DNA from 2 places in the Rugamonas sp. GW822-FHT03B10 genome. Region 1 is predicted to be linked to the other one. Evidence: predicted binding sites of a transcription regulator. Region 1 holds the regulator's gene; the other holds the start of a gene.

Region 1 (15,827 bases):
ACCGCCATCACCCTCTATCCGATCAAATCCTGCGCCGGCCTGCCGCTGCAGGAGGCGACGCTGACCGAGTCGGGTCTGATGACCCAGCACATCTACGACCGCGAATGGATGGTGGTCGATGGGGAAGGGCGCTTCATGACCCAGCGCGAGCATCCGCGCATGGCCCTGATCGTGCCGCGCCTGAAGGGCGACACGCTGGAGCTGCGCGCGCCCGGCATGCTGCGGCTGGAGATTCCGCTGGGCCTGCCCCATCCCGACGACGCCGTCGCGCGCACCGTGCAGGTGTGGGACGACAGCGTGCTGGCCTACGACTGCGACGCGCTGACGGCCGCCTGGTTCAGCAACGCCATCGGCGTGCCGTGCCGCCTGGTGCGCTTCCACGCGGACGCGCTGCGCAAGGTCAGCGAGAAATGGACCCGGGGCGTGGCCGCCACCACGCTGTTCTCGGACGCCTACCCGGTGCTGGTGGCCGGCGCCGCCTCGCTCGACGACCTCAACGCGCGCCTGGTGGCGGCCGGCCGTGACGCCGTGCCCATGAACCGCTTCCGTCCCAACCTCGTCATCGCCGGCCTTGAAGCGTTCGAGGAGGACTACGCGGCCGCCTACCGGCTGGGCGAGGCGGAGCTGCGGCCCGTCAAGCCGTGCTCGCGCTGCCCGATCCCGTCCGTGGACCAGGACACGGCCGAGATCGGCCCCGACCCGGTGGACCTGCTGCGCAGCTACCGCGCCAAGCCCGAGCTCGACGGCGCGATCTGCTTCGGCATGAACGCCATCGTCGTGGCCGGCGCCGGCCAGCGCATACGGCTGGGCCAGGAAGTCGATGTCGAATTGGCGTTTTTGTAACTGAATTTACTTTTTAGCATTTCCAACCTCCCTTTCTTGGCGTAATGTTGTAACTTGCTGGATGAGTATATTCGCAACGATCCGGCATGGTCACCGGACGTAGTCGCTATCGAGTAAGGGTTGGTTTTTATGACGCACACTGTCACCGGCGCGATGCCGTCCCACGCTGATCCGGCCACGCGGGCCAGCGAGCTGGCGGCGGAGAACCAGGCGCTGCGCGCGCGCATGGCCTATCTGCTGGAGCAGGCCGAGCGCAACCACGCCATCATGTGCCGCCACCAGGCGTTCGACCTCGACATCGTGGGCGCCGCCACCTTCCCCGAACTGGTGGGCACCATCTTCCGCAACCTGCCCGCGATCTCCGAGCTCGAAAGCGTGACGCTGACGCTGATCGACGAGGATGCCGACATCCGCACCGTGATGGGCAAGCTGGACGTGGTGTTCGCCGATTTCCCCGAGCTGATCTTCGTCGAGCAGGTCGACGAGCTGGGCTTCGACCTGGGCCGGCGCAACGCCGCCACGCCGGCGCCCAAGCCGCTGCTGGGCATGTACGATCCGGTGCGCCACGCGCTGCCGTTCCCCAACGCGCCGGCCGCCCTGCAAAGCGTGGCGCTGGTGCCGCTGATGCGCAACAAGCGCATCATCGGCTGCCTCAACCTGGGCAGCGTGGACCCGACCCGCTTCACGCCCAGCCTGGGCACCGACTTCATCGAGCACATGGCCTCGATCATCGCCATCTGCCTGGAGAACGTGATCAGCAACGAGATGCTCAAGTACATCGGCCTGACCGATTCGCTGACGGGCGTCTACAACCGGCGCTACCTGGACCGGCGGCTGCTGGAGGAGATCGCGCGCGCGCGGCGCCAGCGCTACCCGATCTCGCTGATGTTCATCGACATCGACCACTTCAAGCGCGTCAACGACACCGTCGGCCACCAGGGCGGCGACGACGTGCTGCGCGAGGTCGCGGGCCGCATCAAGGACGAGCTGCGCCTGTCGGACGCGCTGGCCCGTTTCGGCGGCGAGGAATTCGTGGTGCTGCTGATCGACGCCGAGCTCGACAGCGCAGCCTTCGTGGCCGAGCGCATCCGCGCCAGCATCGCCGGCACCCTGATCAGCCTGACGCAGGAGGTGCGCCTGTCCGTCACCGTGTCGATCGGCGTGGCCTGTCTCGATCCCGGGCAGGCAGCGGGCGAGCCGGAGCTGGTGGCGCGCGACCTGCTCGCGCGCGCGGACGGCGCCCTGTACCAGGCCAAGGCGGCCGGGCGCAACCGTGTGATCCGGCACCTGCCGGCGTAGGCGCGGCAAGCGCCGCGCCGCTCAGCGCAGCAAACGGTTCTCCGCCCGGGTCACGGCGTCCGCCGCGCCGCGCACCACCACCACGTCGTCGGGTGCCAGGATGGTCTGCGGTTCCACGTCCAGCCGGCCCATGCCGCGCCGGATGCTGGCCACCTCGGCGCCCGTGTCCTCCAGATGGAGCTCGCCCAGCGACTTGCCGATGGCGGCCGCCCCTTCGCCCAGCGTGACCGAATGCAGGCGCACCAGGTCGGCCTCCTCGCCGCTGTCGCTGGCGCCGTGGAAGTAGCCGCGCAGCGAGGCGTAGCGTTCCTCGCGCGCCGTCTGCACCCGGTGCACCACGCGCCGCAGCGGCACGCCCAGCATCACCAGCGCGTGCGAGGCCAGCATCAGGCTGCCCTCCATCAGTTCCGGCACCACCTCGGTGGCGCCGGCCGCCTTCAGCCGGTCCAGGTCGGTGTCGTCGTGGGCGCGCACGATCACGGGCAGGGTGGGCGCCAGCTCGTGCACCAGGTGCAGCACCTTGAGCGCCGACGGCGTGCTGGCGTAGGTGATGACGACGGCGCTGGCGCGGTAGATGCCGGCCGCCACCAGGCTCTCGCGCCGGGCCGCGTCGCCGTAGGACACGTTGGCGCCGGCCGTCTGCGCCTCCTGCACCCGCTCCGGGTCCAGGTCCAGCGCGTGGTAGGCGATCTTCTCCTCGCCCAGCAGCGTGGCCAGGCTCTGGCCGCTGCGCCCGAAGCCGGCCAGCAGCACGTGCTTCTGGGTCGACATGGTGCGGCTGGCGATCTTGGTCAGCGCCAGCGACTGCATCATCCATTCATTGCTCGACACCTTCATCACGATCTGGTCCGACTTGGCGATGATGAACGGCGCGGCCAGCATCGACAGCACCATCGACGCCAGCACCACCTGCATCACGTCGGGCGCCAGCAAATGGCTTTCGCCGGCCAGGTTCAGCAGCACGAAGCCGAATTCGCCGGCCTGGGCCAGCGCCAGGCCGGTGCGCAGGGCCACGCCGTCGGTGGATCCATACAGCTTGGCCAGCCCGGCGATCAGCGCGAACTTGAGCAGCACCGGGCCCACCAGCAACAGCAGCACCAGCCACCAGTTCTCGAGCACCAGGCGCACGTTGAGCAGCATGCCGATGGTGATGAAGAACAGCCCCAGCAGCACGTCGCGGAACGGCTTGATGTCCTCCTCCACCTGGTGCTTGTATTCGGTCTCCGAGATCAGCATGCCGGCCACGAACGCGCCCAGCGCCAGCGACAGGCCGGCCCGCTCCGTGATCCAGGCCGCGCCCAGCGTCACCAGCAGCAGGTTGAGCATGAACAGTTCCTGCGAGCGCCGCTTGACGACGATGGTGAACCAGCCGCGCATCAGCTTCTGGCCCAGCAGCAGCAGCAGCGCCAGCACGACCACCGCCTTCACCGCGGCCCAGCCCAGCGTCTCGAGCAGGCGGTCGGGCTGCTCGGTCAGCGACGGGAGCAGGATCAGCAGCGGCACCACGGCCAGATCCTGGAACAGCAGGATGCCGATGATCTTGCGGCCATGGGCGCTCTCCAGCTCCAGCCGCTCGGTCAGCATCTTCGAGACGATGGCGGTGGACGACATGGCCATCGTCGCGCCCAGCGCCAGCGCGCCCTGCCAGCCCAGGTGCAGGCTGGCCGGCAGCACGTGGCCGATGGCCCAGCCGAATCCCATGGCCAGCGCGATGGTCAGCCCCACCTGCGCCATGCCGAGTCCGAACACGATATTGCGCATGGCCATCAGCTTGGCGGTCGAGAATTCCAGCCCGATCGAGAACATCAGGAACACGACGCCGAACTCGGCCAGCGTCTGGCTGGCCTCGTTCTGCTCTGCCAGTCCCAGCGCGTGCGGGCCGATCAGGATGCCCACGGCCAGATAGCCGAGCATGGGGGGCATGTGCATCATCCGAAACGCGACCACGCCGAGCACGGCCGCGCCCAGCAGCAAGAGAGTCAGTTCCAGGGATGAGAACATTTAATTCCGTATCATGGGTAGGGGATTCCGTTGTTTGTCAGCCTTTGTTACCACTGGCAAGTTTTTTGCTTACCCAATTCGGCTATACTTTCGGCATGAGTGTAACCCATGAAAAAACAATGCTGAAAGCTTTTGATCGAATTGACCCCGCCACCGCCAGCCGGGCGCTGGAACTGGCCCGCGCGACGCTGCAGATCGAAGGCGACGCCATCGCCGCCCTGCACGCGCGCCTGGCCACGGACGACAGCGTGGGCCGCGCGGTGTCGCTGCTGCTCAACTGCAAGGGCAGGGTCGTCGTGTCCGGCATCGGCAAGTCCGGCCACATCGCGCGCAAGATCGCCGCCACGCTGGCCTCGACCGGCACGCCGGCCCTGTTCGTGCACCCGGCCGAGGCCGCCCACGGCGACCTGGGCATGGTGACGGCCGACGACGCCTTCATCGCCATCTCCTACTCGGGCGAAAGCTCGGAACTGATGGCCATCCTGCCCGTCGTCAAGCGCATGGGCAGCGCCCTGATCTCGATGACGGGCAAACCCGGCTCCAGCCTGGCGCAACTGGCCGACGTGCACCTGGACGTGTCGGTGGCCAAGGAGGCGTGCCCGCTGAACCTGGCCCCCACGGCGTCGACCACCGTCACGCTGGCGCTGGGCGACGCGCTGGCCGTGGCGCTGCTGGACCTGCGCGGCTTCAAGGAGGAGGATTTCGCCCGCTCGCATCCGGGCGGCGCGCTGGGCCGGCGCCTGCTGACCCACGTGCGCGACGTGATGCGCAGCGGCGCCGACGTGCCGCGCGTGACGGCCGACGTCAAGCTGACCGACGCGCTGCTGGAGATCACCCAGAAGGGCATGGGCATGACGGCCATCGTCGACGCCGACGAGCGCCCGATCGGCGTGTTCACGGACGGCGACCTGCGCCGCATGATCGAGAAGGTGCAGGACTTCACCCGGGTCGTGATCCGCGACGTCATGCATCCGAACCCGCGCACCATCACGGCCGAGAAGCTGGCGGTGGACGCGGTGGCCGTGATGGAGCAGTTCCGCATCAACCAGATGCTGGTGGTGGACGAGCAGGGCAAGCTGGTGGGCGCGCTGCACATCCACGACCTGACCCGCGCCAAGGTGATCTGATGAAGGAAGCCTACAAACTGGAGAACGTGGCCCGCGCCGCCAAGGTCAAACTGATGATCTTCGACGTGGACGGCGTGCTGACCGACGGCAGCCTGCACTACGGCGCCGACGGCGAGGCCCTGAAGACCTTCAACGTGCACGACGGCCTCGGCATCAAGCTGCTGCAGGAGTCGGGCGTGCAGACGGCCATCATCAGCGCGCGCGTGTCGCCGCAGGTGGTCAAGCGCGCGGCCGACCTCGGCATCGCCTTCCTGCACCAGGGCGGGCACGACAAGCTGACCCCGTTCAACGCGCTGCTCGAGAAGACGGGCTTGACGGCCGACCAGGTGGGCTTCATCGGCGACGACGTGGTCGACCTGCCGATCCTGACCCGGGTCGGTTTCGCGGTGGCCGTGCCCAATGGCCGCGCCGACGTGACCGGCCGCGCGCACCACGTGACGGAGGCGGCCGGCGGCCGTGGCGCCGTGCGCGAAGTGTGCGAATTCCTGCTGCGGGCGCAGGGCAACTACGACAAGATCATGGCCCAGTTCCTGGTCTGAGGCGGCATCATGCACAAGAAAACGGCATACCGCTGGCGCATGACCCTGATCATGCTGTTCGGGGTGGCGTTCGCGCTCGGCACGTTCTGGCTGGTGCAGGTGGTCAACCAGGCGGGCCGCCAGGCCGAGGCCGACAGCCACCGCAACGAGCCCGATTACATCATCGAGCGCTTCAGCTTCGTGCGCCTGGACCAGGCGGGCCAGCCCAGCTACATCATCGCCGGCGACAAGCTGACCCACCACCCGGCCGACGATTCGTCCGACGTCGAGCGCCCGACCGTGCACAGCCTGTCGGGCGACCAGCCGCCGATGAACGTGCGCGCCGAGCGGGCGCGCGTGGACCAGGACAACAGCCGCGTCAAACTAAGCGGCGACGTGCGGGTCGACCGTCCGGCCACGGCCACCAGCCAGGCCATGCGGATGAACACGTCCGCGCTGACGCTGTACCCGGACGACGAGAAAATGGAAACGGACCAGCCGGTCACCCTGCAACTGGGCGCCTCCAGCGCCAGCGGCACCGGCATGAAGGCCGACAACGCCACGCGCCAGATCCAGCTGGGCGGCCGTGGCCAGATCCACGTGCCGCCGCGGGCGGCGCATTGACATAGAACGGACTCGCAATGAACAAATTTATCCTGTCGGCCGCCCTGTTGTGGGCGGCGGCCGGGCTGGCCCACGCGGAAAAGGCGGACTCCAGCAAGCCCACCGAAATCAAGTTCGACCAGCTCGAGGTGGACGACGTCAAGCAGACCAAGACCGCCATCGGCAACGTGATCCTCACGCGCGGCACCCTGCAGATGAAGTCGCCCAAGGCCGTGATGAAGGAAGACCCTGAGGGCTACCAGTACGTGACCATGACCAGCACCCCCGGCACCCCCGCCACGTTCCGCCAGAAGCGCGACGGCGAGGGCGACCAGTGGGTCGAGGGCCAGGCCGACCGCATCGAGTACGACGGCAAGACGGAACTGGTCAAGCTGTTCTCGAACGCCCAGATCCGGCGCCTGGAGGCGGGCAAGCCGAGCGACGAGGTGCGCGGCGAGTTCATCTCCTACGACAGCCGCAAGGAATTCTTCGCCGTCAAGAACACGGCCAGCGGCGAGAGCAAGCCCGGCGCCGGCCGCGGCACCATGGTGATCCAGCCGTCCAACAAGGGCGCGGCCCCGGCCGCGTCCGTGCCGCCGGCGGGGAAATGACGATGGAGACCCAACGCTGCGGCAGTACCCTGATCGTGCGCGGTCTGCAAAAGAGCTACGGCAAGCGCCAGGTGGTGCACGACGTGTCGCTGCAGGTCGAGTGCGGCGAAGTGGTGGGCCTGCTGGGGCCGAACGGCGCCGGCAAGACCACCTCGTTCTACATGATCGTCGGCCTGGTGCCGTCGGACGCGGGCACGATCGACATCTCCGGCGTCGACATCTCGTCGCTGCCGATCCACCGGCGCGCCGTGATGGGCCTGTCCTACCTGCCGCAGGAGGCGTCGGTGTTCCGCAAGCTGACGGTGGAGGAGAACATCCGCGCCGTGCTGGAGATCCAGCAAGTGAACGGCAAGCCTTTATCCAAGGCGCAAATTGATGAACGGCTCAATACCCTGCTGGCCGACCTGCAAATCGAGAAACTGCGCGACAATCCGGCGCTGTCCCTGTCCGGGGGCGAGCGGCGCCGGGTCGAGATCGCGCGCGCACTGGCCACCAACCCCCGCTTCGTGCTGCTCGATGAACCCTTCGCCGGGGTCGACCCGATCGCCGTGATTGAGATCCAGCGCATCGTGCGCTTCCTCAAGGAACGCGGCATCGGCGTGTTGATCACCGATCACAATGTGCGCGAAACGCTGGGCATCTGCGACCGCGCGTATATCATCAACCAGGGCACGGTACTGGCGTCAGGCCGGCCGGACGACATCATCGCCAACGAGTCGGTGCGTCGCGTGTATCTGGGTGAACACTTCCGTATGTAAGGTATGTAAGTCAAGCCATGAAACAGTCATTGCAACTGCGCACTTCGCAGCACCTCGCGCTCACCCCGCAACTGCAGCAATCGATCCGTCTGCTGCAATTGTCCACCCTGGAGTTGCACCAGGAACTGGAACAGTTGTTGACCGATAATCCGCTGCTGGAGCGGCTCGACGATCCGCTCGACCACTCGGTGCGGCTGCTGGCCGACGGCGCCATCAGCCAGCAGAGCGCGCCGGCCGAGGCGGCGCCCGAAGGTCCGCCCGGCCAGCAGCAGGACGCCGCCGCGCCGGCCGAGGCCGAACCGTACGAGGGCGGCGACGGCGACGGCGCGCCCGAGGGCGAGATGGACTGGGGCGAGGCCGGCCGCGCCAAGACCTCCGACGACGAGGACGCCCGGCCCCAGCTCGAGGCCAACCACTGCACGCTGCGCGAGCACCTGATGGAGCAGATGCGGGTGACGGTGCTGGAGACGCGCGACCGGGCGCTGGTGGAGATCATCATCGACGCGCTCGACGAGAACGGCTACCTGGAGGAGCCGCTGGAGGAGATCCTGGCGCGCCTGCCCGAGGAGCTGGCGATCGAGCCCGAGGAACTGCACACCGCCTTGACCCTGCTGCAAAGTTTCGACCCCGTGGGCGTGGGCGCGCGCAACGCGTCCGAATGCCTGGCGCTGCAGATCAAGCGCATGCCGCACGTGCCGCTGGTGACGCGGCGCATGGCGCTGACCATCGTCGAGCAGCACCTGGCCTGGTTCGCCCAGCGCGACTTCAACAAGTTGAAGAAGGCCCTGCAGTGCGACGAGGAGGACCTGCGCGAGGCCCAGGCCGTGATCCGCCAGTGCAATCCGCATCCGGGCGCCGCGTTCGCGTCGGACGTGTCGGACTACGTGGTGCCGGACGTGATCGTCAAGAAGGCCCGCAACGGCTGGCAGGTGAGCCTGAACAACGACGTGATGCCGCGCCTGCGCGTGAACGCCATGTACGCCAACCTGCTCAAGCAGGGCAAGGGCGAGGGCGCCATGGGGGCCCAGCTGCAGGAGGCCAAGTGGCTGATCAAGAACATGCGCCAGCGCTTCGACACCATCCTGCGCGTGGCGCAGGCGATCGTGGAGCGGCAAAAGAATTTCTTCTCGCATGGCGCGGTCGCCATGAGGCCCCTTGTGTTGCGCGAAATAGCTGATACACTGGGACTACACGAGAGCACTATTTCTCGGGTAACAACTCAAAAATATATGCTGACCCCGCATGGCATGTTTGAGTTGAAATATTTCTTCGGTAGCCATGTCGCCACGGAAGCGGGGGGAGAAGCCTCCTCGACGGCGATACGGGCACTGATCGTGCAATTGACAGGAGCAGAAGACCCTAAAAATCCTTTATCCGACAGTAAGATTGCGGACATGCTGGGAGAACAAGGCATGGTGATTGCGCGACGGACTGTTGCCAAATATCGCGAAGCGTTGAAGATCCCGCCAGTCAGTCTCCGTAAATCTTTGTAGTTATCTGGTTCCTGCGCGCCCGGCCGCAATGGGCGCGGCACTAACCGCCAGCGACATCATCTTTAGGAGTGTGTATGAATCTCACCATCAGTGGACATCATCTCGAAGTGACCCCAGCGATCCGCGAATACGTGCAGAACAAGCTGGAGCGCGTCAAACGCCACTTCGATCAAGTGATTGATATTGCTGTCATCCTGACCGTAGATAACCTCACCGAGAAAGAGAAGCGCCAGAAGGCCGAAATCAATTTGCGCATGTCGGGCAAGACCGTGTACGTGGAGAGCCTGTCGCAGGACCTGTACGCCGCCATCGACACCCTGATCGACAAGCTCGATCGCCAGGTCATGAAATACAAAGCCAAAGTTCAGGAACACGGCCACGACGCCATCAAGCATCTGCCGGACACCTTCGAACCCGCCGCCACCGCATAAGACGGTCCCCGGCACACCAAACAAAGGGCGCATCTGGCGCCCTTTTTTGCGCCCCGCGCCGGCGGGCCGATACGATAAAACAATATAAACGGTATAAACCGTATTGCCTCCGGGCGGCGCGCTGCGCGCCACGCAGCCGGCGAACAGCGCCATGGCGATGTTGCCGCCGCCGCCGATCACGCCCACCTTCTTGCCGCGGATGTCGACCACGTCGTCTCGCCTGTTCAAACGGCCACTTGAAATTTTATGCGCACATAATATATATTTAGGTATAATGTTCGCTGTAACCAATCGCAAGGGAGGACGCATGGACGATGCGACCATCGATATCGATCATTTGCGGGCCAAGGCCGGTCAGGCCAGCGGCCTGCTCAAGGCGCTGGCCAACCCGGACCGGCTGCTGCTGCTGTGCCAGATGACGCAGGACGAATACAGCGTCGGCATGCTGGAGGAGTTGACCGGCATACGCCAGCCCACGCTGTCGCAGCAGCTGACGGTGCTGCGCCAGGAGGAGCTGGTGAGCACGCGGCGCGAAGGCAAGCAGATTTTTTACCGGATAGCCAGCCCGGCGGCGCTGGCGGTGCTGCAGGTGCTGTACCAGCAGTTTTGCAATGACGACGGCCAAGGAGCCACATTATGACTATCGCCTGGAATCTCTTCACGCCGTGGGGCGCGCTGATCGGCGGCGCGCTGATCGGGCTGTCGGCGGCCCTGCTGCTGCTGTTCAACGGCCGCATCGCCGGCATCGCCGGCATCGCTGGCGGGCTGCTGCGCCCGCGCGCGGGCGACATCGGCTGGCGCCTCGCGTTCGTGGGCGGGCTGGTGGCCGCGCCGCTGGCCTACAGCCTGGTGGCGGGCCTGCCCGCCGTGCAGATCGACGCCGGCAGCGGCACGCTGATCGCGGCCGGTCTGCTGGTGGGCTTCGGCACCCGCTACGGTTCGGGCTGCACCAGCGGCCACGGCGTGTGCGGTCTGTCGCGCCTGTCGCCGCGCTCGATGGTGGCCACCGGCGCCTTCATGGCGGCCGGTTTCGTCACCGTGTTTATTGCGCGCCACGTGTTCGGTTAAGGGGAAAAGTATGACCATCGCTATCGCATTGTTGTCCGGCCTGATCTTCGGCATCGGCCTGATTATCTCCGGCATGACCAACCCGGCCAAGGTGCTGGGCTTTCTCGACCTGGGCGGCAACTGGGACCCGTCGCTGGGCCTCGTGATGGCCGGCGCCATCGCCGTCGGCATGCTGGCGTTCCGCTACGCCGGCACACATCCGAAGACGCTGCTGGGCGTGGCCATGAGCCTGCCCGGCACCAAGGTGATCGACCGCCGCCTCGTTCTGGGCGCCTTGATCTTCGGCGCCGGCTGGGGCCTGGCCGGCTTCTGCCCCGGCCCCGCGCTGGCCTCGCTCACCACGGGCGGCAGCAAGGTCTTGCTGTTCGTGGGCGCCATGGTGGCCGGGATGGGCATGTTCGAGATGCTCGAGCGGCGCTGAGCGCTGCCTGCGCGGCCCCGCCGCGCCGACGGAGATGGACGGCGGCGGCGCCGTTTGTGCCGTCTCAACACCGCTGATTGATGGGGGCGCATGCTGTGCGGACGTGAACGCACAGCCCGCTTCCCATGAGCAGCTTCCCATTTGACCGCAACGCGTATTACGCCAGCCTGCGGCGGCACAATGACCGCCTGGACGAGGCCATCATCGCGCGCCGCCGCGCCGACTTCCATCACCAATCGAATGACGAACTGTGGCACCGGCAGGGGCAGTTTGGCCTGGGCGTGCGCGCGCAGCGCGTGCGTGAAGCGCTAGGCGCATCCGAAGCGATCGCCTTGCGCGAATTGCGGGCCAAGCTGGGCGGCATCGCCCTGGCCGACGTCTGGCCGGTCTTGCGGGAAATCATCCATGACGTCGCCTTGTACGTCGGCTGTGGTGCGCTCGTTGGGGGCATGATAGGCGGCGGGCTGGGTGTGCTCGCATTTGGCATCGGCGTGCTGCCGGGCGCCTCGGCGGGCGCCATGCTGGGCGCGCAGGGCGGCAACATGCTGCTCGGATTTTTCGGCCTGAAGTCGGTGCTTGGCTACTTGGCCGACAGCCTGCCACGCGTCGCCCGCGATTACGAGGATGGCTTCCGGCTGGCGTGGGGCAAGATGCCCGACCTCAATCCCTATTCCGCCGATGGACCGGGCTACGGCGTCGATTACCCGTGGGCCAGCACTTACCAGGCATCGCATGCGTTCGCGCGTGGCCATGAATTGCTGGCCATCGCGCTGCTGGCGGGCATCGTCGCCTACCTCGGCAGGGGCAAGGAAAAATTGCCGGCGCTGCTGACGGAAGTGCGGCAAAGCGCGCGCCTGGGGCCGAAAATGGCGGGCTGGCTGGAGCAGAACGCAGATAGGCTGAGCAATCATCCGCTGCTGCAGGAGCGGGGCAAGGGCGCGGGCAATGGGGCGCTTCCGGCCCCATCGGCCGGGCAGCCGGCACCGGCCCGGCCGCGTTCAACAGCGAAAGCGCCTCGCCCGGCCGAAGCGACGGGCCAGGTGTTACGTGAGGCCGCGCAAATCGTTGGCAAGTCCGAAGGCGGCCCCGGGACATGGCAGTTGTCGCCAAAACGCACGGGTGGTGAGGCATATCAAGAACAAATCACGGGCGTGCGGCGCGGAATTGAATATGATGTGCCCTGCGCCGGAGTACCATCGGGCAAAGTCAGCTTTGACGGATACGATGCAGAGCGCAAGGTCTTGATTGACGCGAAGGATTGGAGAGGGTATCCACCACAAGATACAGAATTTTGGCAGGAAGACTTGCTCAAACAGGCGCGGAATCAAGTCAATGCATCTGGAGGCATTCCAATTGAGTGGCATGTCAGCACTAAGGAAGCACAGGTCGCCATCGGTAGGGTATTTGCGGATGAGCGTTTAGAGGAAATTGAGCTTGTGTTGACACCAAATCGATAGAACGGATCTTGGATGAATTACTTTTATTTGGGAATTTACTGGTTTGAAAGATCGTTGACTTTGCGCCAGTACGCAGATGCTTCACAAGCATTTCTTTTAGAGCTGGGGCGCATTCATCCAATCTTTCAATCGTTGAGCTGGGTCGGAGACCGACCAAACTCAGCGATCGAGATATCGTCTGGATTAAGCAATCTGGAAGAACTGATCTATCGCCACGCTGGCAGCAAGGAAAACTTGTATGAGTTGGCGAACCCGGATGGAACCCCGTCGTGGCTATCAACCGGCATTTTTGGATATTCGATGCGATATAACACCGGGATGCCCGCGTCTGCGGGAGGGGTTGGGGTTAGCATTCATGCCGGCAGTTACAAATGTCGAACACCAAACGCCGTCACGGTTTCTTTTCCCGCCATTGTTGATGAGCGAGCTTTTCATCGCGAGTTATACGACTATCAATTCTTGAAGAATCTGTTGTGTAAAACAGTTGCCTTATGGGCGCCGATGGAGGGCTTGATTACTCAACACTCGTTCTCTGATGCAATTACCGATGAGAGACTACCTTACGTCGGGTGGTTGACCTACTTGCGCGATCCGCGCGCCGCAGCCCTTCGTAACAGTGCTGCTCTTCGTGATTTGATTTTTGATCAAACGCCCGACGGCGGAACCCTGATTTCGCTCGATACTGCCATCATCTCGCCGGACAACCCAACCCAGGTGGAGAACGCGCGCCGTTTGCGCAGCCTGCTGATCGCTGAAAAACTAGTCTAGTGCCGACGAGCACAAAGCCACTGCGCCAGCCGCGCGCCAAACCGGAAGCCGTTTAGAATACAAGTCCGATCATTCTCAGCATTCCAGCCATGAGCGAATTTGTCCAGACCAGCGTCAGCAACCGTACCGGCTTCATCACCCTCGACCGCCCCAAGGCGCTTAACTCGCTGTCGCTGGCCATGGTGCGCGACCTGGCGGCGGCGCTGCTGGCCTGGCGCGACGACGCGCAGGTGGACGCGGTGGTCATCCGCAGCACCAGCGAGAAGGCGTTCTGCGCCGGCGGCGACATCCGCTTCTTCTACGACGTGGGCCGCGCCGGCCCGCAGGGCGGCAGCGCGCTGCTCGAGGATTTCTTCACCGAGGAATACGCGCTCAACCACCTGATCCACCACTATCCCAAACCCTACATCGCGCTGATGGACGGCGTGGTGATGGGCGGCGGCATGGGCGTGGCCCAGGGCGGCCCCGATTGCCGCGTGCGCATCGTCACCGAGCGCACGAAGATGGCCATGCCGGAAGTGAACATCGGCCTGTTCCCGGACGTGGGCGGCAGCTATTTCCTGTCGCGCGCACCGGGGCAGCTGGGCAACTACCTGGGCCTGACCGGCCTCACCATCGGCGCGGCCGACGCGCTGTACGTGAACCTGGCCGACCACTTCGTGCCGGCGGCGCAGATGGCGGCGCTGGCGGCCTTGATCGAGGCCACGCCGGGCGCGCAGCTGCGCGACGCCATTGCGGCCTTCGCGGCGCCGTTCCGCGCCGACGCGGGCGAGGCCGTGCTGCACACGCAGCGCGCGCTGATCGACCGTCATTTCAGCGCGCCCACCGTGGCCGCCATCATGGCCTCGCTGGCGCAGGACGCCGATCCGTTCGCGCAGAAGGCGCTGGCGGCCATGCAGACCCGTTCGCCGTTGATGATGGCCGTCACCCACGAACTGCTCAAGCGCGGCGCCACGCTGGACGTGGCCGACTGCCTGCGCATGGAGCGCACGCTGGTGCGCCACAATTTCGAGGATGGCGAAGTGCTAGAAGGCGTGCGCGCGCTGGTGATCGACAAGGACAACGCGCCCCAGTGGAAACCTGCCGCGCTGGCCGACGTGACGCCACAGATGGTGGCGCGCTTCTTCACGCCCGTGTGGCCCGACTACGCCCACCCGCTGCGCCATTTGCGTTAACGCCGCCGGCATCAGCACCGGCACCGGCACCGGCACCGGCACCCGCGCTGGCGCGCGCTGTTTGCGCTGCGTGGCGCTGGCGGTACTGGCTGGGGCTCAGCGCCAGCCGCCGCTGGAACACGCGGCGCAGGTTCTGCTCGTCGCCGTGGCCGGTGGCGGCGGCGATCCGCTTCAGCGGCTGGTCGGTCTCCTCCAGCAGCCGGCACGCCGCTTCGATACGCATCGAGGCGACCGTCGTGGCCGGGGTGCGGCCCAGCTTCGCCGCATAGCTACGGGCGAAGGTGCGCGGCGCCATGCCGGCCCGCTCGGCCAGCCGTTCCACCCGCAGGTCGGCGCCCAGGTTGTCCGCCATCCACGCATGCAGTTCGGCGAGGCGTTCGCCTTGCTGCGCCTGCGCCGCCAGCGGGGTGCTGAACTGCGACTGGCCGCCGGCCCGTTTCATGAACACCACCAGCTGGCGCGCCGTCTCCATCGCCACCTTGTGGCCGTAGTCCTCCTCGATCAGCGCCAGCGTCAGGTCGATGCCGGCCGTGACGCCGGCCGAGGTCCACAGCGATCCATCCTGGATGTAGATGCGGTCGGCGTCGATCCGCACGGCCGGATGCAGCGCGGCCAGCCGTTCCACCCATTCCCAGTGCGTCGTCACGCGCCGCCCGTCCAGTTGGCCGGCGGCGGCCAGCAGGAAGGCGCCCGTGCACACGGAGCACAGGCGCCGCACCGTGGGCGCGCGTGCGCGCACCCAGGCGATCAGCGGTGGCGGCGAAAAGTATTCCTGGCCCTGGCAGCCGCCGGGCGCGATGATGGTGTCGATCGCCACGCCGTCCAGCGCCGACAGCGGCGCCGTCATCACCTGCAGGCCGGCGCTGGTCGTCACCAGGCCGCCTTCGGCCGAGGCGACGATGATCTCGTACAGCGGCGGGCCGTTGCCGGAGCAGCGGCGGCTGGCCGTGGCCAGCGCCTGCACGGGGCCGGTCAGGTCGAGCAGGTTCATGTGCGCGTGGGCGAGGACGACGACGCGGCAGGTGGGCTGGACTGGCATGGCGGGCGCGCTGGGCTCCGTGATGGGCGATGGCGCCATCATCCCAGAGTTGGCGCCGCCGTTCAATCGCGATAGCCGGGGTATTCGAGCAGCAGCGCCACGCCGTAGGCATTGGCGTGGCCGTAGCGCCTGGCGATGTCCGCCAGCGCCTGGTCGACGGCCTTGCCCGGCGGCGTGGCGGGGGACAAGTCCAGCACCTCGTCCAGCCCCGCCGT
Region 2 (15,827 bases), on a different contig from region 1:
GCTGGTAGTCGTCGGCGGCCGGGGCGGCCCCTGGCGCGTCGGCCGGGCTCACTTGGCCTCGGGCTTGCCGGCCTCGGTGGCGGCCGGTTCAGCGTATTTTTCCAGGCAATAGCCGAGCCCGCGCACGGTGGCGATGCGGATGCCGCCCACCTCGATCTTCTTGCGCAGCCGGTGCACATAGACCTCGATCGCGTTGTTGCTGACCTCCTCGCCCCATTCGCACAGGTGGTCGACCAGCTGCTCCTTGGAGACCAGGCGGCCGGTGCGGGCCAGCAGGATCTCCAGCAAGCCCAGCTCGCGCGCCGACAGTTCCAGCATCTGGTCGTTGATGTAGGCGCTGCGGCCGACCTGGTCGTAGCTGAGCGGGCCGTGGCGCACCACGGTGGCGCCGCCGCCGGCGCCGCGCCGGGTCAGCGCGCGCACGCGCGCCTCCAGTTCCGACAGCGCGAACGGCTTGGCCATGTAATCGTCGGCGCCCAGGTCGAGGCCGTTGACGCGCTGCTCGATCGAATCGGCCGCCGTCAGGATCAGCACCGGCAGCAGCGAGGCGCGCGCGCGCAGCCGGCGCAGCACCTCCAGCCCGGACAGCTTGGGCAAGCCCAGGTCCAGGATCAGCAGATCGAACTCCTGGGTCGACAGGGCGGTGTCGGCGTCCTGGCCGTTCTTCACACAATCGATGGCATAACCGGACTGGCGTAGCGAGCGGGTCAGTCCATCGGCCAGCACGCTATCGTCTTCGGCAAGTAAAATACGCATGAGTCACTCCGGCTGCAGAAGCCTGTATTGTGTGACATTTCCCCCCGCGAAGCGAGTTTTTGTGTCGGCCGCTGTCAAGATTTGATCAGTTTCAACGCTCGTGTAAAATCGCGCTTGCAATAAGCACTGTTTTTTTATACAGTATCGCTTGTACCGACACACCAACCCCGCGCGTACCCTTGCGCATCAGGCTGAAAGAACATTATGGACGACAAAAAAGGCGCAGTACCCGCATCTGAAAAAGCCAAGGCCCTGGCCGCTGCGCTGGCGCAGATCGAAAAGCAGTTCGGCAAGGGTTCCGTGATGCGCATGGACTCCAGCACCCCGATCGAGGAGGTGCAGGTGGTGTCGACCGGCTCGCTGGGCCTGGACATCGCGCTGGGCGTGGGCGGTCTGCCGCGCGGCCGCGTGGTCGAGATCTACGGTCCCGAGTCGTCGGGCAAGACCACGCTGACCCTGCAGACCATCGCCGAGATGCAGAAGCTGGGCGGCACCTGCGCCTTCATCGACGCCGAGCACGCGCTGGACGTGGGCTACGCGCAGAAGCTGGGCGTGAACCTGCACGAACTGCTGATCTCGCAGCCGGACACGGGCGAACAGGCGCTGGAGATCTGCGACGCCCTGGTCCGCTCCGGCAGCGTCGACATGGTGGTGGTGGACTCGGTGGCGGCCCTGACCCCGCGCGCCGAGATCGAAGGCGACATGGGCGACTCGCTGCCCGGCCTGCAGGCCCGCTTGATGTCGCAGGCGCTGCGCAAGCTGACCGGCTCGATCAACCGCACCAACACGCTGGTGATCTTCATCAACCAGATCCGCATGAAGATCGGCGTCATGTTCGGCAGCCCGGAGACGACCACGGGCGGCAACGCGCTCAAGTTCTACGCCTCCGTGCGCCTCGACATCCGCCGCACCGGCTCGATCAAGTCCGGCGACGAGGTGATCGGCAACGAAACCAAGGTCAAGGTGGTCAAGAACAAGATCGCGCCGCCGTTCAAGGAAGCCCACTTCGACATCCTGTACGGCGCCGGCACCTCGCGCGAGGGCGAGATCCTGGACCTGGGCGCGGAAGCGAAGATCGTCGAGAAGTCCGGTTCCTGGTACAGCTACAACGGCGAACGCATCGGCCAGGGCAAGGACAACGCGCGCGCCTTCCTGCAGGAGCGTCCGCAGCTGGCGTGGGAGATCGAGAACAAGGTGCGCGAATCGCTGGGCGTGCGCGCGCTGCCGCCGCTGGCCGAGGAGCACGACGCGCCGGTGGCCAAGCTCAAGGCCGTCGACTAAGCGCGGCCTGGCGCCGGCTTGAGGCCGGCGCGGACCACAACCTGAACCACCGTCCCGCGCGAGCGGCCGGTGGTTTGTTCATCGTGCAGGGGAATTTATGGCAGCACAGCAACCCAGCCTGAAGGCGCGCGCCCTGCGCTACCTGTCCATGCGCGAGCACAGCCGCCTGGAACTGGGCCGCAAGCTGGCCCGCCACGCGGAGGAGGGCGACGACGTGGACGCCCTGCTGGACTGGCTGGAACAGAACAAATGGCTGTCGCAGGAGCGGTTCTCCGAAGCCCTGATCCACCGCCGCGCGGCCCGCTACGGCAACAGCCGCATCGTGGCCGAGCTGCAAAGCCATGGCGTGGCCGGCGAGGCGCTGCAGGAGCTCAAGAACACGCTGGCCGGGGACGAGACGGCCCGCGCCCGCGAGGTGTGGCGCCGCAAGTTCGGCGCCGTGGCCGCCGACCGCAACGAGCGCAACAAGCAGATGCGCTTCCTGCTGCAGCGCGGCTTCTCCCAGCGCGCCGTGCAGGCGGCCCTGGGCGGCGGCGATCCCGACGATGCATGCTGAGGGGGCCGAGGATCGGCCCCGCAGCCCGCGCCAGCGGCCATTTCCCAGTGAAGACAATTACCGGCGCCATCAGCGCGCACCGCATCGAATCCTTGCAAAAATGACTCCAAAGCCCCCGGTTCGGCCCCGTTTTTCGCCGCAAACCGCATGATTTGGCGCAACGGCGGGCATGGTGTGCTACACTTTTGTGGTTTTGCAGCACCGCGGGTGCGGTGGTTGTCCGTAGAAGCTGCGGCAACGTGCGTCAAGCACATGGCTGCTTATTAATTTCCGCCGCGCAAGCGGCATCGGTATATGTCCTTGTCAACTCCCGTTTCCCGACGTGCGCTGCGGCACACGCGTGCCATCGACGTCCAAGCGTTCAAGCGCGACGACGGCCTGTGGGACATCGACGCCCGTATCACCGATATCAAAGCCATGGACACCATGCTGGCCTCCGGCCCGCGCCCTGGTGGCACCTATCTGCATGACCTCTCCCTGCGTCTGACCGTGGACCTGGACCTGAACGTCGTGGCGGCCGAAGCCGCTTCCGACGCCGTGCCCTATCCCGGTTACTGCGACACCAACGGCCATGCCTACCAGCAACTGGTGGGCCTGAACCTGTTGAAAGGTTTCCGACACGAACTCAAGCAGCGCCTGGCCGGCATCGCCGGTTGCACCCATTTGACGGAACTGGCGCAGATCCTGCCCACGGCCGCCGTGCAAGCGTTCGCCAACGACGTGTGGTCGACCAACGATGCCGCCAGTCCCGACGCCGACCTGCCGCACCATAAGCCGTTCCAGCTGGACAAATGCCATGCCCTGCGCACCGATGGCGGGGCCGTGGCCGAGTTTTACCCGCGCTGGGTGGTCAAAGCAGCACCAGGATAGCGCGTAGCTTCACCTGCTTTTTCAAGAGTTATTTTCCGCAATATCAACCGATCTCAACCGATCTTTACACATCAGCATCAGAAGGGAAGCCAGCATGAAAATCCATGAGTATCAAGGCAAAGAAATCCTCCGAAAATACGGAGTGACGGTACCGCGCGGTATTCCGTGCATGTCCGTGGACGAGGCGGTCAAAGCTGCCGAAACCCTGGGCGGCCCGGTCTGGGTGGTCAAGGCGCAGATCCACGCTGGCGGCCGCGGTAAAGGCGGCGGCGTGAAAGTGGCCAAGTCGCTGGAACAAGTCAAAGAATACGCCAACCAAATCATGGGCATGCAGCTGGTCACGCACCAGACCGGTCCTGAAGGCCAGAAAGTGCGCCGCCTGCTGGTCGAAGAGGGCGCCGACATCAAGAAGGAACTGTACGTGTCGATGGTCACCGACCGCGTTTCGCAGCGCGTCGTGCTGATGGCCTCGTCCGAAGGCGGCATGGACATCGAGGAAGTGGCTGAGAAGCACCCCGAGCTGATCCACTCGATCGCCATCGATCCTTCCGTCGGCCTGACCGACGCCGACGCCGATGCCATCGCCACCAAGATCGGTGTGCCGGCCGCCTCGCTGCCGCAATCGCGCGCCAACTTGCAAGGCCTGTACAAAGCCTACTGGGAAACGGACGCCTCGCTGGCCGAAATCAACCCGCTGATCCTGACCGGCGACGGCAAGGTCATCGCCCTGGACGCCAAGTTCAACTTCGACGCCAACGCCCTGTTCCGCCAGCCTGAGATCGTCGCCTACCGCGACCTGGACGAGGAAGATCCGGCTGAAATCGAAGCGTCGAAATTCGACCTGGCCTACATTTCGCTCGACGGCAACATCGGCTGCCTGGTGAACGGCGCCGGCCTGGCCATGGCCACCATGGACACCATCAAGCTGTTCGGCGGCGAGCCCGCCAACTTCCTGGACGTGGGCGGTGGCGCCACGGCCGAGAAAGTGACCGAAGCGTTCAAGATCATGCTGAAGAACCCGGGCCTGAAAGCCATCCTGGTCAACATCTTCGGCGGCATCATGCGTTGCGACGTGATCGCCGAAGGCGTGATCGCGGCCTCGAAAGCCGTTTCCCTGCAAGTGCCGCTGGTGGTGCGCATGAAGGGCACCAACGAAGACCTGGGCAAGAAGATGCTGGCCGAATCGGGCCTGCCCATCATCTCGGCCGACACCATGGAAGATGCAGCCAAGAGCGTTGTCGCCGCCGCTGCCGGTCAAGCTTAATTAAGGAATCAACATGTCCATCCTGATCAATAAAGACACCAAAGTTGTAACCCAAGGCATCACCGGCAAGACCGGCCAGTTCCACACCCGCGGCTGCCGCGACTACGCCAACGGCAAGAACTGCTTCGTCGCCGGCGTTAACCCGAAGAAAGCCGGCGAAGACTTCGAAGGCATCCCGATTTTCGCCAACGTGACGGAAGCGAAAAAAGAAACCGGCGCCAACGTGTCGGTGATCTACGTGCCGCCGGCAGGCGCCGCCGCCGCCATCTGGGAAGCCGTGGAAGCGGAAATGGACCTGGCCATCTGCATCACCGAAGGCATTCCCGTCCGCGACATGATGGCCCTGAAGGACCGCATGGCCAAGGCCGGCTCCAAGACCCTGCTGCTGGGCCCGAACTGCCCCGGCCTGATCACGCCCGACGAGATCAAGATCGGCATCATGCCCGGCCACATCCACAAGAAAGGCCGCATCGGCGTCGTGTCCCGTTCGGGCACGCTGACCTATGAAGCCGTGGGCCAGCTGACCGCCCTCGGTCTGGGCCAGTCGTCCGCCGTCGGTATCGGTGGCGACCCGATCAACGGTCTGAAGCACATCGACATCATGAAGATGTTCAACGACGATCCCGACACCGACGCCGTCATCATGATCGGTGAAATCGGCGGTCCGGACGAAGCGAACGCCGCTTACTGGATCAAGGACAACATGAAGAAACCCGTGGTCGGCTTCATCGCCGGCGTGACGGCTCCTCCGGGCAAGCGCATGGGCCACGCCGGCGCGCTGATCTCGGGCGGCGCCGACACCGCGCAAGCCAAGCTGGACATCATGGAAGCGTGCGGCATCAAAGTCACCAAGAACCCGTCCGAAATGGCGCGCCTGCTGAAGGCGATGCTGTAATTTGGCAACGAGTTGGTGAATAATGACGGGGAGCCTGGTGCTCCCCGTTTTTTTTTGCGCCCACGGCACGACCCGCAACAACCGCATCCCGGAGATCGAGATTGGCCAAAATCATCATATCGCGCGAAGGCGTGGTGGAACAGCAAGTGCAGCTCAGCAAGGAGCGCATGACGATAGGCCGTCACCGGCACAACGATATCGTGCTGACCCACCCGTCCGTGAGCGGCGAGCATGCGGTGATCGTCACCATCCTCGACGACTCCTTCCTCGAGGACCTGCACAGCACCAATGGCACCTTCGTCAACGGCCACCGCATCGGCAAGCATTTCCTGCAGCACCTGGACATGATCAAGATCGCCAAGTTCCAGGTCGAGTTCATCGCCGACGGCGTGCGTCCGCTGGCGGCGGCCGCGGCGGCCGAGGCGCCGCTGGGCCAGATCGAAGTGTTGAATGGCAATAACGCGGGCAAGCAGATGGCGCTGACCAAGCCGCTCACCACGCTGGGCCGGCCCGGCGTGCAGGTGGTGGTGATCAACCGCGACGCCGGCGGCTACACCATCGCCCACGCGGAAGGCGCGCAGCCGCCGCTGGTCAACGGCGCGGCCGTGGGGCGGCAGCCGCTGCGGCTCAAGCACGGCGACGTGATCGACCTGGGCGGCACCCAGATGACGTTCCGCCTGGCCAACCCCGTCAGCTGACAAATTTTGTCAGCCCACCGCCGTTTTTGGCCTGGATGACAGATTTCGGCATGAAAACTGACAAAAATAGTCACCGCGATCGACAAAATTTGGCGCCCGGCGCCGATTTCTGGCCCAAAACGTCGTGAAAATGGTCTGGCACGGCCTTTGCTCATACAAAACCGTGGCACCAAACTTTTTACCTCACTCGGGAGCAGCAAAATGAAATCGATGAAAATGATCAAGAAACAAGCCCAAGCCGGTTTCACCCTGATCGAACTGATGATCGTGGTGGCAATTATCGGTATCCTGGCCGCCGTTGCTATTCCTGCCTACAGCGACTACACGATGAAGGCCAAGGCCAGCGAAGCGAACTCCATCTCCGCTCCCGCCCGCCTCGCCGTCGCGCAGGCCTTCAATGAAGGCTCGCTGAGCTCCGCGACCAACAATGCCAGCCTTAACCTGCCCGCCAGCAACGCCATCACCAGCAAATATGTGAGCGACGTTGCCGTCACCGGCACCGATCCAGCTGGTGGCGTGACCGTCGGCAAGGTCACCGTGACGATGCAGGGCACCGGCGACACCACCAACTTCGATGGCAAGACCGTCATCTACACCATCACCTGCACCACCGGCTCGAGCTGCGTGACCACGATTGACGCGGCCAGCACGCTGCCTGCCAAATATCGTCCAAAAACCTGATAGTCTCGGCTGACAGGTAACAGGAAAAACGATGCAGCCGCAAGGCTGCATCGTTTTTTTATTGAGGCAACGAAACAAGCGGCGCCGGATCAGACGATCTTCTGGCGGTCCGCGATCAGCGCTTCGTAGGTCAGGTTCTGCAGCATGGTGTAGTGCATGGGGTCGAGGTCGATGAACTGCACGCCGTAGGTGAACACCTCGGCCTTGTCGGCCGTGGCCGGCTTGACCACGTTGATGTTGCGGATGGTGGCGTTGGGATTGATGCGCACCTGGCGGTTGCCCGGCTGGGCGATCAGGTAGAACGACAGGCCCACCGTCGGCTCGTCCTCGGGCAGCGGCTTGGTCGATTCGATCAGCGCGCCCGACACGCTCAGGTTGACGAGGAACACCGAGGTGTGGCCGTCCGGCGTGGTGACCTGGGCCGGAATGTCGACCTTGACCCGCATCGCCGTGCGCAGACTGGTGCCCTGGATGGCGGACGGGAACGACAGGTGGACGTAGTACAGCGGCCGCAGGAACACGCGCTGCACGGTGCAGGCGAACGAGCACACGTTGACGCCCGAAAACACGCGGATGGTCAGCTTGTCGCCATCGTTGAGGGAGATGGGCGCCCCGTTCTCCATCGGGATCTTGACGATCATGTACTCGTCCTTGACCCAGCCGATCAACGTGGAAAAATGCTGTACCGGCTTGATGGTGCGGTGGGTGATGAACTGGATCCGGCCACCGACCTGCAAATGCATCTGCTCGAATTCGTATTCCTGCGTCCTGGCTTCGCTCGGCGGTGCCGTGCTGCTCATTCTTGCGTCCTCTTTGCCTGCATGGATGTCCCGTCCCCTGTCCGCCGTCGGTGCCACTTATTGTCTACCGACAGGAAAAATTGTCGGTTGTTATTGATTATATACTCGCAGACTTGCATCAACAACAAGAGGCGAGGGCGCCATCAGCTCGTCACGCTCCAGTCGCCCGACTTGCCGCCGTGCTTCTCCATGACGCGGATCTCGCCCATCACCATGCCCCGGTCCACGGCCTTGCACATGTCGTACACGGTCAGCAGGCCGATCTGCACGGCCGTCAGCGCCTCCATCTCGACCCCGGTCTTGCCGAAGGTTTCGACCTGGGCCCGGCAGTGCACGGTCGAGGTCGCTTCGTCGGTTTCGAAGTCCACGGCCACCCGCGTCAGCGCCAGCGGGTGGCACAGCGGCACCAGGTCGCTGGTGCGCTTGGCGCCCATGATGGCGGCGATGCGGGCGATGCCCAGCACGTCGCCCTTCTTGGCGCTGCCGGACACAATGATGGCCAGCGTCTCGGGCTTCATGCGGATCTGGCCGCTGGCCACGGCGACGCGGTGGGTTTCCTGCTTGTCGCCCACGTCGACCATGTGGGCCTGGCCGGTGGCGTCGAAATGGGTCAGCCCGTCGGCGGGCGGCGTGGTTTTGCTGGTCGTCATGGGTAGGATGCGCTCGTCAGTGGGCCGCGCGCGGGGCGGCCCGTCATGGGTCAATTGGTGGTGGTCCCGCTGCGTGCGGGGGCCAAGTGCGGGTATGATAGCACCGTGAACGCAGATCGAATCCTCCCCCCCACCCAGGAGCGCCGGCCGCGCCGCGCGCCGCGCCTGCGCCTGCTGGCCGTGGCGCTGCTGTGCGTGCTGCCGCTGGGCATGGCGCAGACGGCGTTGCCGCCCGCGAAAATCCCCAACCTGCCCAACCTGGGCGACACCGAGCGCGAGGACTTGTCGCCGCTGATGGAGCGCAAGCTGGGCGAGGAGATCATGCGCGACATCCGGCGCGACCATGATTTCCTCGACGACGCGCCCATGCTCGAATACCTGAACAATTTCGGCAACGCGCTGGTCGAGGCCCGTCCCGGCGCGCGCGGCGAGGCCAGCTACGACTACTACTTCTTCGCCGTGCGCGATCCGCAGCTCAACGCGTTCGCGCTGCCGGGCGGCTTCATCGCCGTCCACTCGGCCCTGTTGCTGGCGGCCCAGAGCGAGGCCGAGCTGGCCTCCGTGCTCAGCCACGAGATCGGCCACGTGGTGCAGCGCCACATCGCCCGCTCGCTGGGCCAGCAGCGCCAGGACGCGCTGATCCCGCTGGCCGCCATCATCCTGGCGGCGCTGGCGTCCAAGGCCGGCGGCGACGCGGCCATGGGCGTGTTCCTGGGCGGCCAGGGCCTGGCCATCCAGCGACAGCTCAACTTCAGCCGCGACGCCGAGCGCGAGGCCGACCGCATCGGCTTCCAGATCATGGGCGCGGCCGGCTTCGACACCTCGGGCATGGTGGCCTTCTTCCAGCGGCTGCAGGCGGCCACCCGCAACTACAGCGACGTGGTGCCGGCCTACCTGCAAACCCACCCGCTGACGAGCGAGCGCATCGCCGACATCCAGGCCCGCATCCGCGAGCAACCGTACAAGCAGCGGCCCGACAGCCTCGACTTCCACCTGGTGCGGGCCCGCGCCCGCGTGCTGCAGGACGAATCGGCCCAGGGGCTGGACGCGGCCACCGCCTTCTTCCAGACCCAGCTTGAACAAGAGAACCGGCAGCAGGTGGCGTCGGCCAAGTACGGGCTGGCGTTCGTCGCCCTCAAGCGCGGCGACACGGCCACCGCCCAGCGCCTGCTGGACGAGGCGCGCGGCGCCATGCGCAAGCCGCCGCCGGCCGGCGTGTACGGCGCGGCGCCGGCGCCGGTGCCGAACCCCATCTTCGTCAGCATGGCGCTGGACATCAAACTGGCGCAGGACAACAACCCGGCCGTGATCGCCCAGGCCCTGACCGAGGCGGACGCGGCGCACCAGCAGTTCCCGCTGTCACGCGGCATCGCGCGCCAGTACGCGCAGGCGATGGTGGCGGCGGGCAAGCTGGAGCAGGCCGCCGCCTACCTGCGCGACCAGGTGCAGCAATACCGCGAGGAGCCGGCCTTGTATGATCTGCTGGCCAGCACCTACGCCAAGCAGGGCAAGGTGGCGTTGCAGCACATGGCGCTGGCCGAATCGTATGTGTTGCAGGGCGGCGTGTTGTCGGCGCTCGACCAGCTGGTGATCGCCCGCAAGGCGCCCGACGCCTCGTTCTACGACCAGGCCGTGATCGACGCGCGCGAGCGCGACTTGCAGGCGCGCCGGCGCGAGGAATTGAGCGCCAGGGGCAAGAAGGAAAACAAGGCCGCCGCCGGGCACGAGCATACGGCGCTGGCGCCGATGATGGGCCGCTAGAACAAGTGGCCCAAGGGCCATCAGGGGCATAAGGGTCTGACCCTCGGGTCAGACCCTGGTTTTAGGCGGCGCGCTGTCGGGCCATATCGAAGCCCAACCCGCAAACCGGGGCAGCCCCATGGGGGCCGACCCTTGACCCGCGGCGTCTCAGGGCGCAGGGCGGGGCACGAAGCCGTAGCGCGGCGCCAGCGCCGAGCGCGCCACGCGCTGCACGGGCAGCAACTGCCCACGGTCGCGCAGCGCGGGACCGGGACCGGCCGGCTCGCCGGACTGCTGCAGCCAGGCCAGCAGGGCGTCGTCGTCGGCCGCGTGGTCCGGCCATTCGAGGCGGGCCAGCACGTCGGCGCCGTCGCGGTCGTCGAGCTGGGCCAGCACGGCGCCGCTGCGCACGATCAACTCCCCCTGTTCCGTCATCAACGCCTCGTCGAGCGGCCCCAGCGCCTCGCCCGTGTGCAGACGCCAGCCCAGCGCGGGATCGGTGCGCACGATGTAGGGCGTCGCCTCCAGGTTCAGGTAGACCCGTTGCGGGCCGTTCTGGAAATACCAGCAGCCGCGTTCGTCGCTGCCGTAGTTGCGCGCGATGAAGCCGATCAGGGCCGCGTGCTGCAGCTTGTCGCCGGGCAGGTCCAGGTGCTGGGCGCGCTCGTCGCGCATGCGCCACTGGCCGCGCGCGTCGAGCGCCAGCCAGCCGTAGCAGTGCGGCACATTGGGCCATTTGGCCATCGCTTGCTTGACGATGTCATCCATATTTTCAGTCAGTGGGTGGCGGGGACAGGCGCCGCGCTGCCTTCGAGGAAGTGCAGCATGCGCTGCGGCAGCCAGTCGAGCCGGCCGGGCAGCCCGCCCACGGCGAAGCCGACGTGGCCGCCATGTTCAGGATAGTCCAATTGCACGCAGGCGGCGGCCCGGCGCGGCAGGTGGCGGCCCGGCAGGAAGGGATCGTTGAGCGCGTTGAGCACCAGGGTGGGCACGGTGATGTCGCCCAGCACATGGCGGGCGCTGGCCCGGTCCCAGTAGTCGTCGGTGTCGCGGTAGCCATGCAGCGGCGCCGTCACCACGTTGTCGAACGCGTACAGGTCGCGCGCGGCGCGCAGCGCGTCCAGGTCGAACAGGCCGGGAAACTGCCTGAGCTTGGCTTCGCACTTGGGCTTGAGCGTCTGCAGGAACATGCGGGTGTAGACCAGGTTGAAGCCGCGCGACAGGGCGATGCCGCCCTGGGCCAGGTCCAGCGGCGCCGACACGGAGCAGGCCGCGTCCACCCAGTCGGCCTGGTGCTGGGACTCGCCCAGCCAGCGCAGCAGGGCGTTGCCGCCCAGCGACACGCCGGCCACATAGAACCTGCCGCTGCCGCGCGCGCGCAGCTTGCGCACGATCCAGTCGATCTCGGCCGCGTCGCCCGAGTGGTAGAAACGGGGCGCCCGGTTCGGCTCCCCCGAGCAGCCGCGGAAATGGGGCACGGCGCCCGACCAGCCGCGCGCGGCCACGGCCGCCATCAGGGCGCGCGCGTAGTGGCTGCCGGACGAGCCTTCGAGGCCGTGGAACAGCACCACGAACGGCCGGCCCGGCTGGCCATCGACGAAATCGACGTCGATGAAGTCGCCGTCGGGCGCGTCCCACCGTTCGCGCCGGAACGCGACGGCCGGCTTGGGGATGCAGATGGCCGGGTAGATGGTTTGCAGGTGGCCGTTGGGCAGCCAGCGCGGGGCGGGATAGTGCATGCGGCCTCAGTGCAGGATCTGTCCCGGCGCCTCGGCCGGCGCCGCGCCCGGCGCCACGGACGCGTGGTGCAGCACGATGCGCCAGCCGCGCGGCGTTTTCACGTAGACGTTGGTGGCCAGCAAATGGGCCGGCTCGCCGGTGCCGGCCGTGGTGCCCTCGACCACCGTGTGCACCGAACTCATCAGGTTATGGGTTTCGTGCAGCTGCGCGGGCCGGATGTGCAGGCCGCCATGTTCGAGGATGGCGGCCCATGCTTCGCGGATGGCCGCGTGGCCGATCAGGCGCGGCCCGCCCGGATGGATGCAGACGATCTCCTCGTCGTCGGCCCACAGGGCCATCAGGGCGTCGAGATCGGCCCGGTTGAGCGCATCGTAGAACGCCGCTTCCACTTCGGCGGCGCTGCCATTGAGTTGTTTGCTGCGTTTCATGCGGGCTCCGGGCCGGGCGGATGGGGGGCGATCAGTGGTGCGGGACGACGGTGCCCGGCTTCAGGCGGTAGGCCGTGCCGCAGTACGGGCACTTGGCCACGCCGTCATGGTTGAATTCCAGGAAGACGCGCGGATGGGACGACCACAGCGGCATGGCCGGGTTGGGGCAGTGGGCGGGCAAATCCTTGCCTTCGAGCTCGACTGCGTTGGCGGCGGCGGGGGTGGTGGCGTGGGTCATCTGCGGGTTCTCCGTGAGGCTAAGGGACACGACGGCTCCCGGCTGGAAACCGCCAAACAAACTGCGATTTTAACGGATTCGCGCAACGGACAAAATTCATCGGTAAAATAGCGCCTTCATTATTCCCCTGCCGCCGGCGCGTGTTTTCATTCAGACAATGCCGGCGCCGCACTCCACATGACGCCACCAGCCGACCTGTCGACCGCCACCGCCATCCCCGTCACGCCGCCGATGGCCGTGGTCGCGGCGCGCCGCAGGCCGGCGCGCCGGCGCCGCTGTGGCGAGAAAACCACATGACCGAATTGACCCGCGCCGCCACCCCCTACGTCGCCGAGCATGACGAGCCGTCCTGGCGCGAAGGCTTGAAGACGGGCATGCCCACCCTGTTCGGGATCGGCGCCTGGGGCCTGGTGGTGGGCATCGCCATGGTCAAGACCGGCCTGACGGTGCCGCAGGCGCTGGCCATGACGCTGATCGTGTTCGCCGGCTCGGCCCAGCTGGCCTCGCTGCCGCTGATCGCCGCCCACGCCCCGATCTGGGTCATCTTCGCCACCGCGCTGGTGGTCAACCTGCGTTTCGTGATCTTTTCCGCGCTGCTGGCGCCCCATTTCGCCAACCTGCCGCTGCGCAACCGTTTCCTGCTCGGCTACGTGGCCGGCGACATGACGGTGGCGCTGTTCCTGCAAAAATACCCGAGCGAGGCGCCGCAGGTGGGCAAGCTGTCCTACCTGAAGGGCTTGCTGTACCCGAACTGGGCCGCCTGGCAGGTCGGCTCGATCGCCGGCATCTTCCTCGGCAGCGCCGTGCCGCCCGAATGGGGCCTCGGCTTCGCCGGCACGCTGGCCATCATCTGCATCACGGTGCCGCTGGTGGCCAGCCGCCCGGCCCTGTGCGGGGTGCTGGTGGCCGGGGCGGTGGCCGTGCTGGCCGCCGGCCTGCCGTACAAGCTGGGCCTGCTGGCCGCCGTGTTGCTGGGCATGGCGGCCGCCATGCTGGCGGAAGAACTGACCGACAAGAAGGAGCCATGATGGCCGACTGGGAAATCTGGGTCACGATAGGCGCGCTGGCGCTGGCCACGGCCTGCACCCGCAGCTCGTTCTGGCTGATCGGCCACCACATCACCATCCCGCGCCGGGTGCAGGACATGCTGCGCTACGCGCCCGCCTGCGCGCTGGCGGCCATCATCGCGCCCGACCTGTTGCTCAACAACGGGCAGCTGCAACTGGCGCCGGCCAACCTGAAGCTGGTGGCCGGCATCGCCGCCATCGTGTTTTATTTGCTGCGCCGCAATATGTTGCAAACCATCGTGTTCGGCATGGGCTGTTTCACGGCCCTGCGTTTGTTGCACGTGTTCTCATAAACGGTCAAGTGGGCGCGGCCTTGCGGTAAAATAGCGGTCTTTCTTTCAACTTTCCTCCTTGGGTAGCCATGCAAGCTGTTCTGAACTTTCTCCGCCTGCAAGACCTCGTCGCGCGCGATGCGCTGCGCGGCAAACGTGTCTTTATCCGTGCCGATCTGAACGTGCCGCAAGATGATGCGGGCCGCATCACGGAAGACACCCGCATCCGCGCCTCCGTGCCCGCCATCCGCGCCGCGCTCGACGCCGGCGCCAAGGTCATGGTCACGTCCCACCTGGGCCGTCCCACGGAAGGCGAGTTCAAGCCGGAAGACAGCCTGGCGCCGGTCGCCGTGCGCCTGGCCGAACTGCTGGGCCAGGGCGTGGAACTGAAACAGAACTGGGTCGACGGCGCCGGCCTCGACCAGCTGCAGGATGGCCAGGTGGTGCTGCTCGAAAACGTGCGCGTCAACCCGGGCGAGAAGAAGAACAGCGACGCGCTGGCCCAGAAGATGGCCGCCCTGTGCGACGTCTACGTGAACGACGCGTTCGGCACGGCCCACCGCGCAGAAGCCTCGACCCATGGCATCGCCAAGTTCGCCCCCATCGCCTGCGCCGGTCCGCTGCTGGCCGCCGAGCTCGATGCGCTGGGCAAGGCGCTGGGCGCCCCGGCCCGTCCGCTGCTGGCCATCGTGGCCGGCTCCAAGGTGTCGTCCAAGCTGTCGATCCTGAAGGCGCTGGCCGACAAGGTCGACAACCTGATCGTCGGCGGCGGCATCGCCAACACCTTCATGAAGGCCGTCGGCCTGAACGTCGGCAAGTCGCTGGTGGAAGCGGAACTGGTGGGCGAGGCCAAGGCCATCATCGACATGATGGCCGCGCGCGGCGCCCAGGTGCCGATTCCCGTCGACGTCGTGTGCGCCAAGGAGTTCTCGCCCACGGCCGCCGCCACCATCAAGGACGTGGCCGATGTGGCCGACGATGACATGATCCTCGACATCGGCCCGAAAACGGCCGCCACCCTGGCCGGCCAGATCGCAGCTGCCGGCACCGTGGTGTGGAACGGCCCGGTCGGCGTGTTCGAGTTCGACCAGTTCGGCGAAGGCACCAAGACGCTGGCCATGGCCATCGCCAACTCCAAGGCGTTCTCGATCGCCGGCGGCGGCGACACGCTGGCGGCGATTGCAAAGTACGACATTACCGATAAAATTGGTTATATCTCCACCGGCGGCGGCGCGTTCCTGGAATTCCTGGAAGGCAAAACCCTGCCGGCCGTGCAGATCCTGGTCGACCGCCACGCCAAATAAGCAACACAGCATCAAGGCAGCACAGCAACACGGCAACATGCAGCACCCGGGCGCGGCCCAACCGCCGCGCCGCCGTTGTTACCCGGCCCCGGGCCCGCGCCCGGGGGCGTCCGCCTGACCTAACGCGCAAGGAAACCTATGTCCCGTGGTACCAAAATCGTCGCAACGATAGGCCCCGCCTCCACCGACTTCAACATCCTGGTCCAGATGATCCGTGCCGGGGTGGATGTCGTACGCCTGAATTTTTCCCATGGCAAGGCGCAGGACCATATCGACCGCGCGCGGCTGGTGCGCGACGCGGCGGCCGAATGCGGCCGCGAGGTGGCGATCATGGCGGACATGCAGGGCCCCAAGATCCGGGTCGGCAAATTTGAGAACAACAAGATCGACCTGGCCAACGGCGACAAGTTCATCCTCGACGCCAAATGGGGCGAGAACGGTGAACTGGGCAACCAGCAGCGCGTGGGCCTCGACTACAAGGCCCTGCCGCGCGACCTGCACGCGGGCGACGTGCTGTTGCTCAACGACGGCCTGATCGTGCTGGTGGTCGACAGGATCGCCGGCCACGAGATCCACACCACCGTCAA

Evidence for each region. The regulator sigma-54, encoded in region 1, starts transcription at its own class of promoters, with help from an activator protein. The targets are predictions, from matches to a motif close to TGGCANGNAANCTGCTTT.
Region 2: a site for sigma-54 is predicted at 6,367-6,384, ahead of AC1RQG_RS14325 (pilin). Genes of this name have one in related genera too.

The regions. Positions count from the first base shown of each region.
Region 1 is NZ_JBXANP010000001.1:493,188-509,014, forward strand. Features, by position in the region: gene AC1RQG_RS02250 (MOSC domain-containing protein) at 1-843, shown strand, start outside; gene AC1RQG_RS02255 (GGDEF domain-containing protein) at 973-2,142, shown strand; gene AC1RQG_RS02260 (monovalent cation:proton antiporter family protein) at 2,164-4,143, opposite strand; gene AC1RQG_RS02265 (KpsF/GutQ family sugar-phosphate isomerase) at 4,263-5,270, shown strand; gene AC1RQG_RS02270 (KdsC family phosphatase) at 5,270-5,809, shown strand; gene lptC (LPS export ABC transporter periplasmic protein LptC) at 5,819-6,412, shown strand; gene lptA (lipopolysaccharide transport periplasmic protein LptA) at 6,430-7,002, shown strand; gene lptB (LPS export ABC transporter ATP-binding protein) at 7,005-7,760, shown strand; gene AC1RQG_RS02290 (RNA polymerase factor sigma-54) at 7,778-9,253, shown strand; gene hpf (ribosome hibernation-promoting factor, HPF/YfiA family) at 9,328-9,684, shown strand; gene AC1RQG_RS02300 (metalloregulator ArsR/SmtB family transcription factor) at 9,992-10,324, shown strand; gene AC1RQG_RS02305 (YeeE/YedE family protein) at 10,321-10,752, shown strand; gene AC1RQG_RS02310 (DUF6691 family protein) at 10,763-11,173, shown strand; gene AC1RQG_RS02315 (DUF6861 domain-containing protein) at 11,299-12,630, shown strand; gene AC1RQG_RS02320 (Imm52 family immunity protein) at 12,643-13,398, shown strand; gene AC1RQG_RS02325 (enoyl-CoA hydratase/isomerase family protein) at 13,488-14,573, shown strand; gene AC1RQG_RS02330 (GlxA family transcriptional regulator) at 14,524-15,612, opposite strand; gene AC1RQG_RS02335 (DJ-1/PfpI family protein) at 15,675-15,827, opposite strand, start outside.
Region 2 is NZ_JBXANP010000007.1:268,053-283,879, forward strand. Features, by position in the region: gene AC1RQG_RS14285 (sensor histidine kinase) at 1-52, opposite strand, end outside; gene AC1RQG_RS14290 (response regulator) at 49-756, opposite strand; gene recA (recombinase RecA) at 961-2,037, shown strand; gene recX (recombination regulator RecX) at 2,135-2,593, shown strand; gene AC1RQG_RS14305 (DUF2889 domain-containing protein) at 2,888-3,463, shown strand; gene sucC (ADP-forming succinate--CoA ligase subunit beta) at 3,558-4,727, shown strand; gene sucD (succinate--CoA ligase subunit alpha) at 4,741-5,622, shown strand; gene AC1RQG_RS14320 (FHA domain-containing protein) at 5,724-6,320, shown strand; gene AC1RQG_RS14325 (pilin) at 6,522-7,001, shown strand; gene AC1RQG_RS14330 (flagellar brake protein) at 7,091-7,801, opposite strand; gene moaC (cyclic pyranopterin monophosphate synthase MoaC) at 7,945-8,451, opposite strand; gene AC1RQG_RS14340 (beta-barrel assembly-enhancing protease) at 8,662-10,212, shown strand; gene AC1RQG_RS14345 (DUF2946 family protein) at 10,360-10,959, opposite strand; gene AC1RQG_RS14350 (YheT family hydrolase) at 10,968-11,930, opposite strand; gene AC1RQG_RS14355 (YybH family protein) at 11,937-12,359, opposite strand; gene AC1RQG_RS14360 (zinc-finger domain-containing protein) at 12,391-12,597, opposite strand; gene AC1RQG_RS14365 (AzlC family ABC transporter permease) at 12,891-13,625, shown strand; gene AC1RQG_RS14370 (AzlD domain-containing protein) at 13,625-13,957, shown strand; gene AC1RQG_RS14375 (phosphoglycerate kinase) at 14,026-15,240, shown strand; gene pyk (pyruvate kinase) at 15,379-15,827, shown strand, end outside.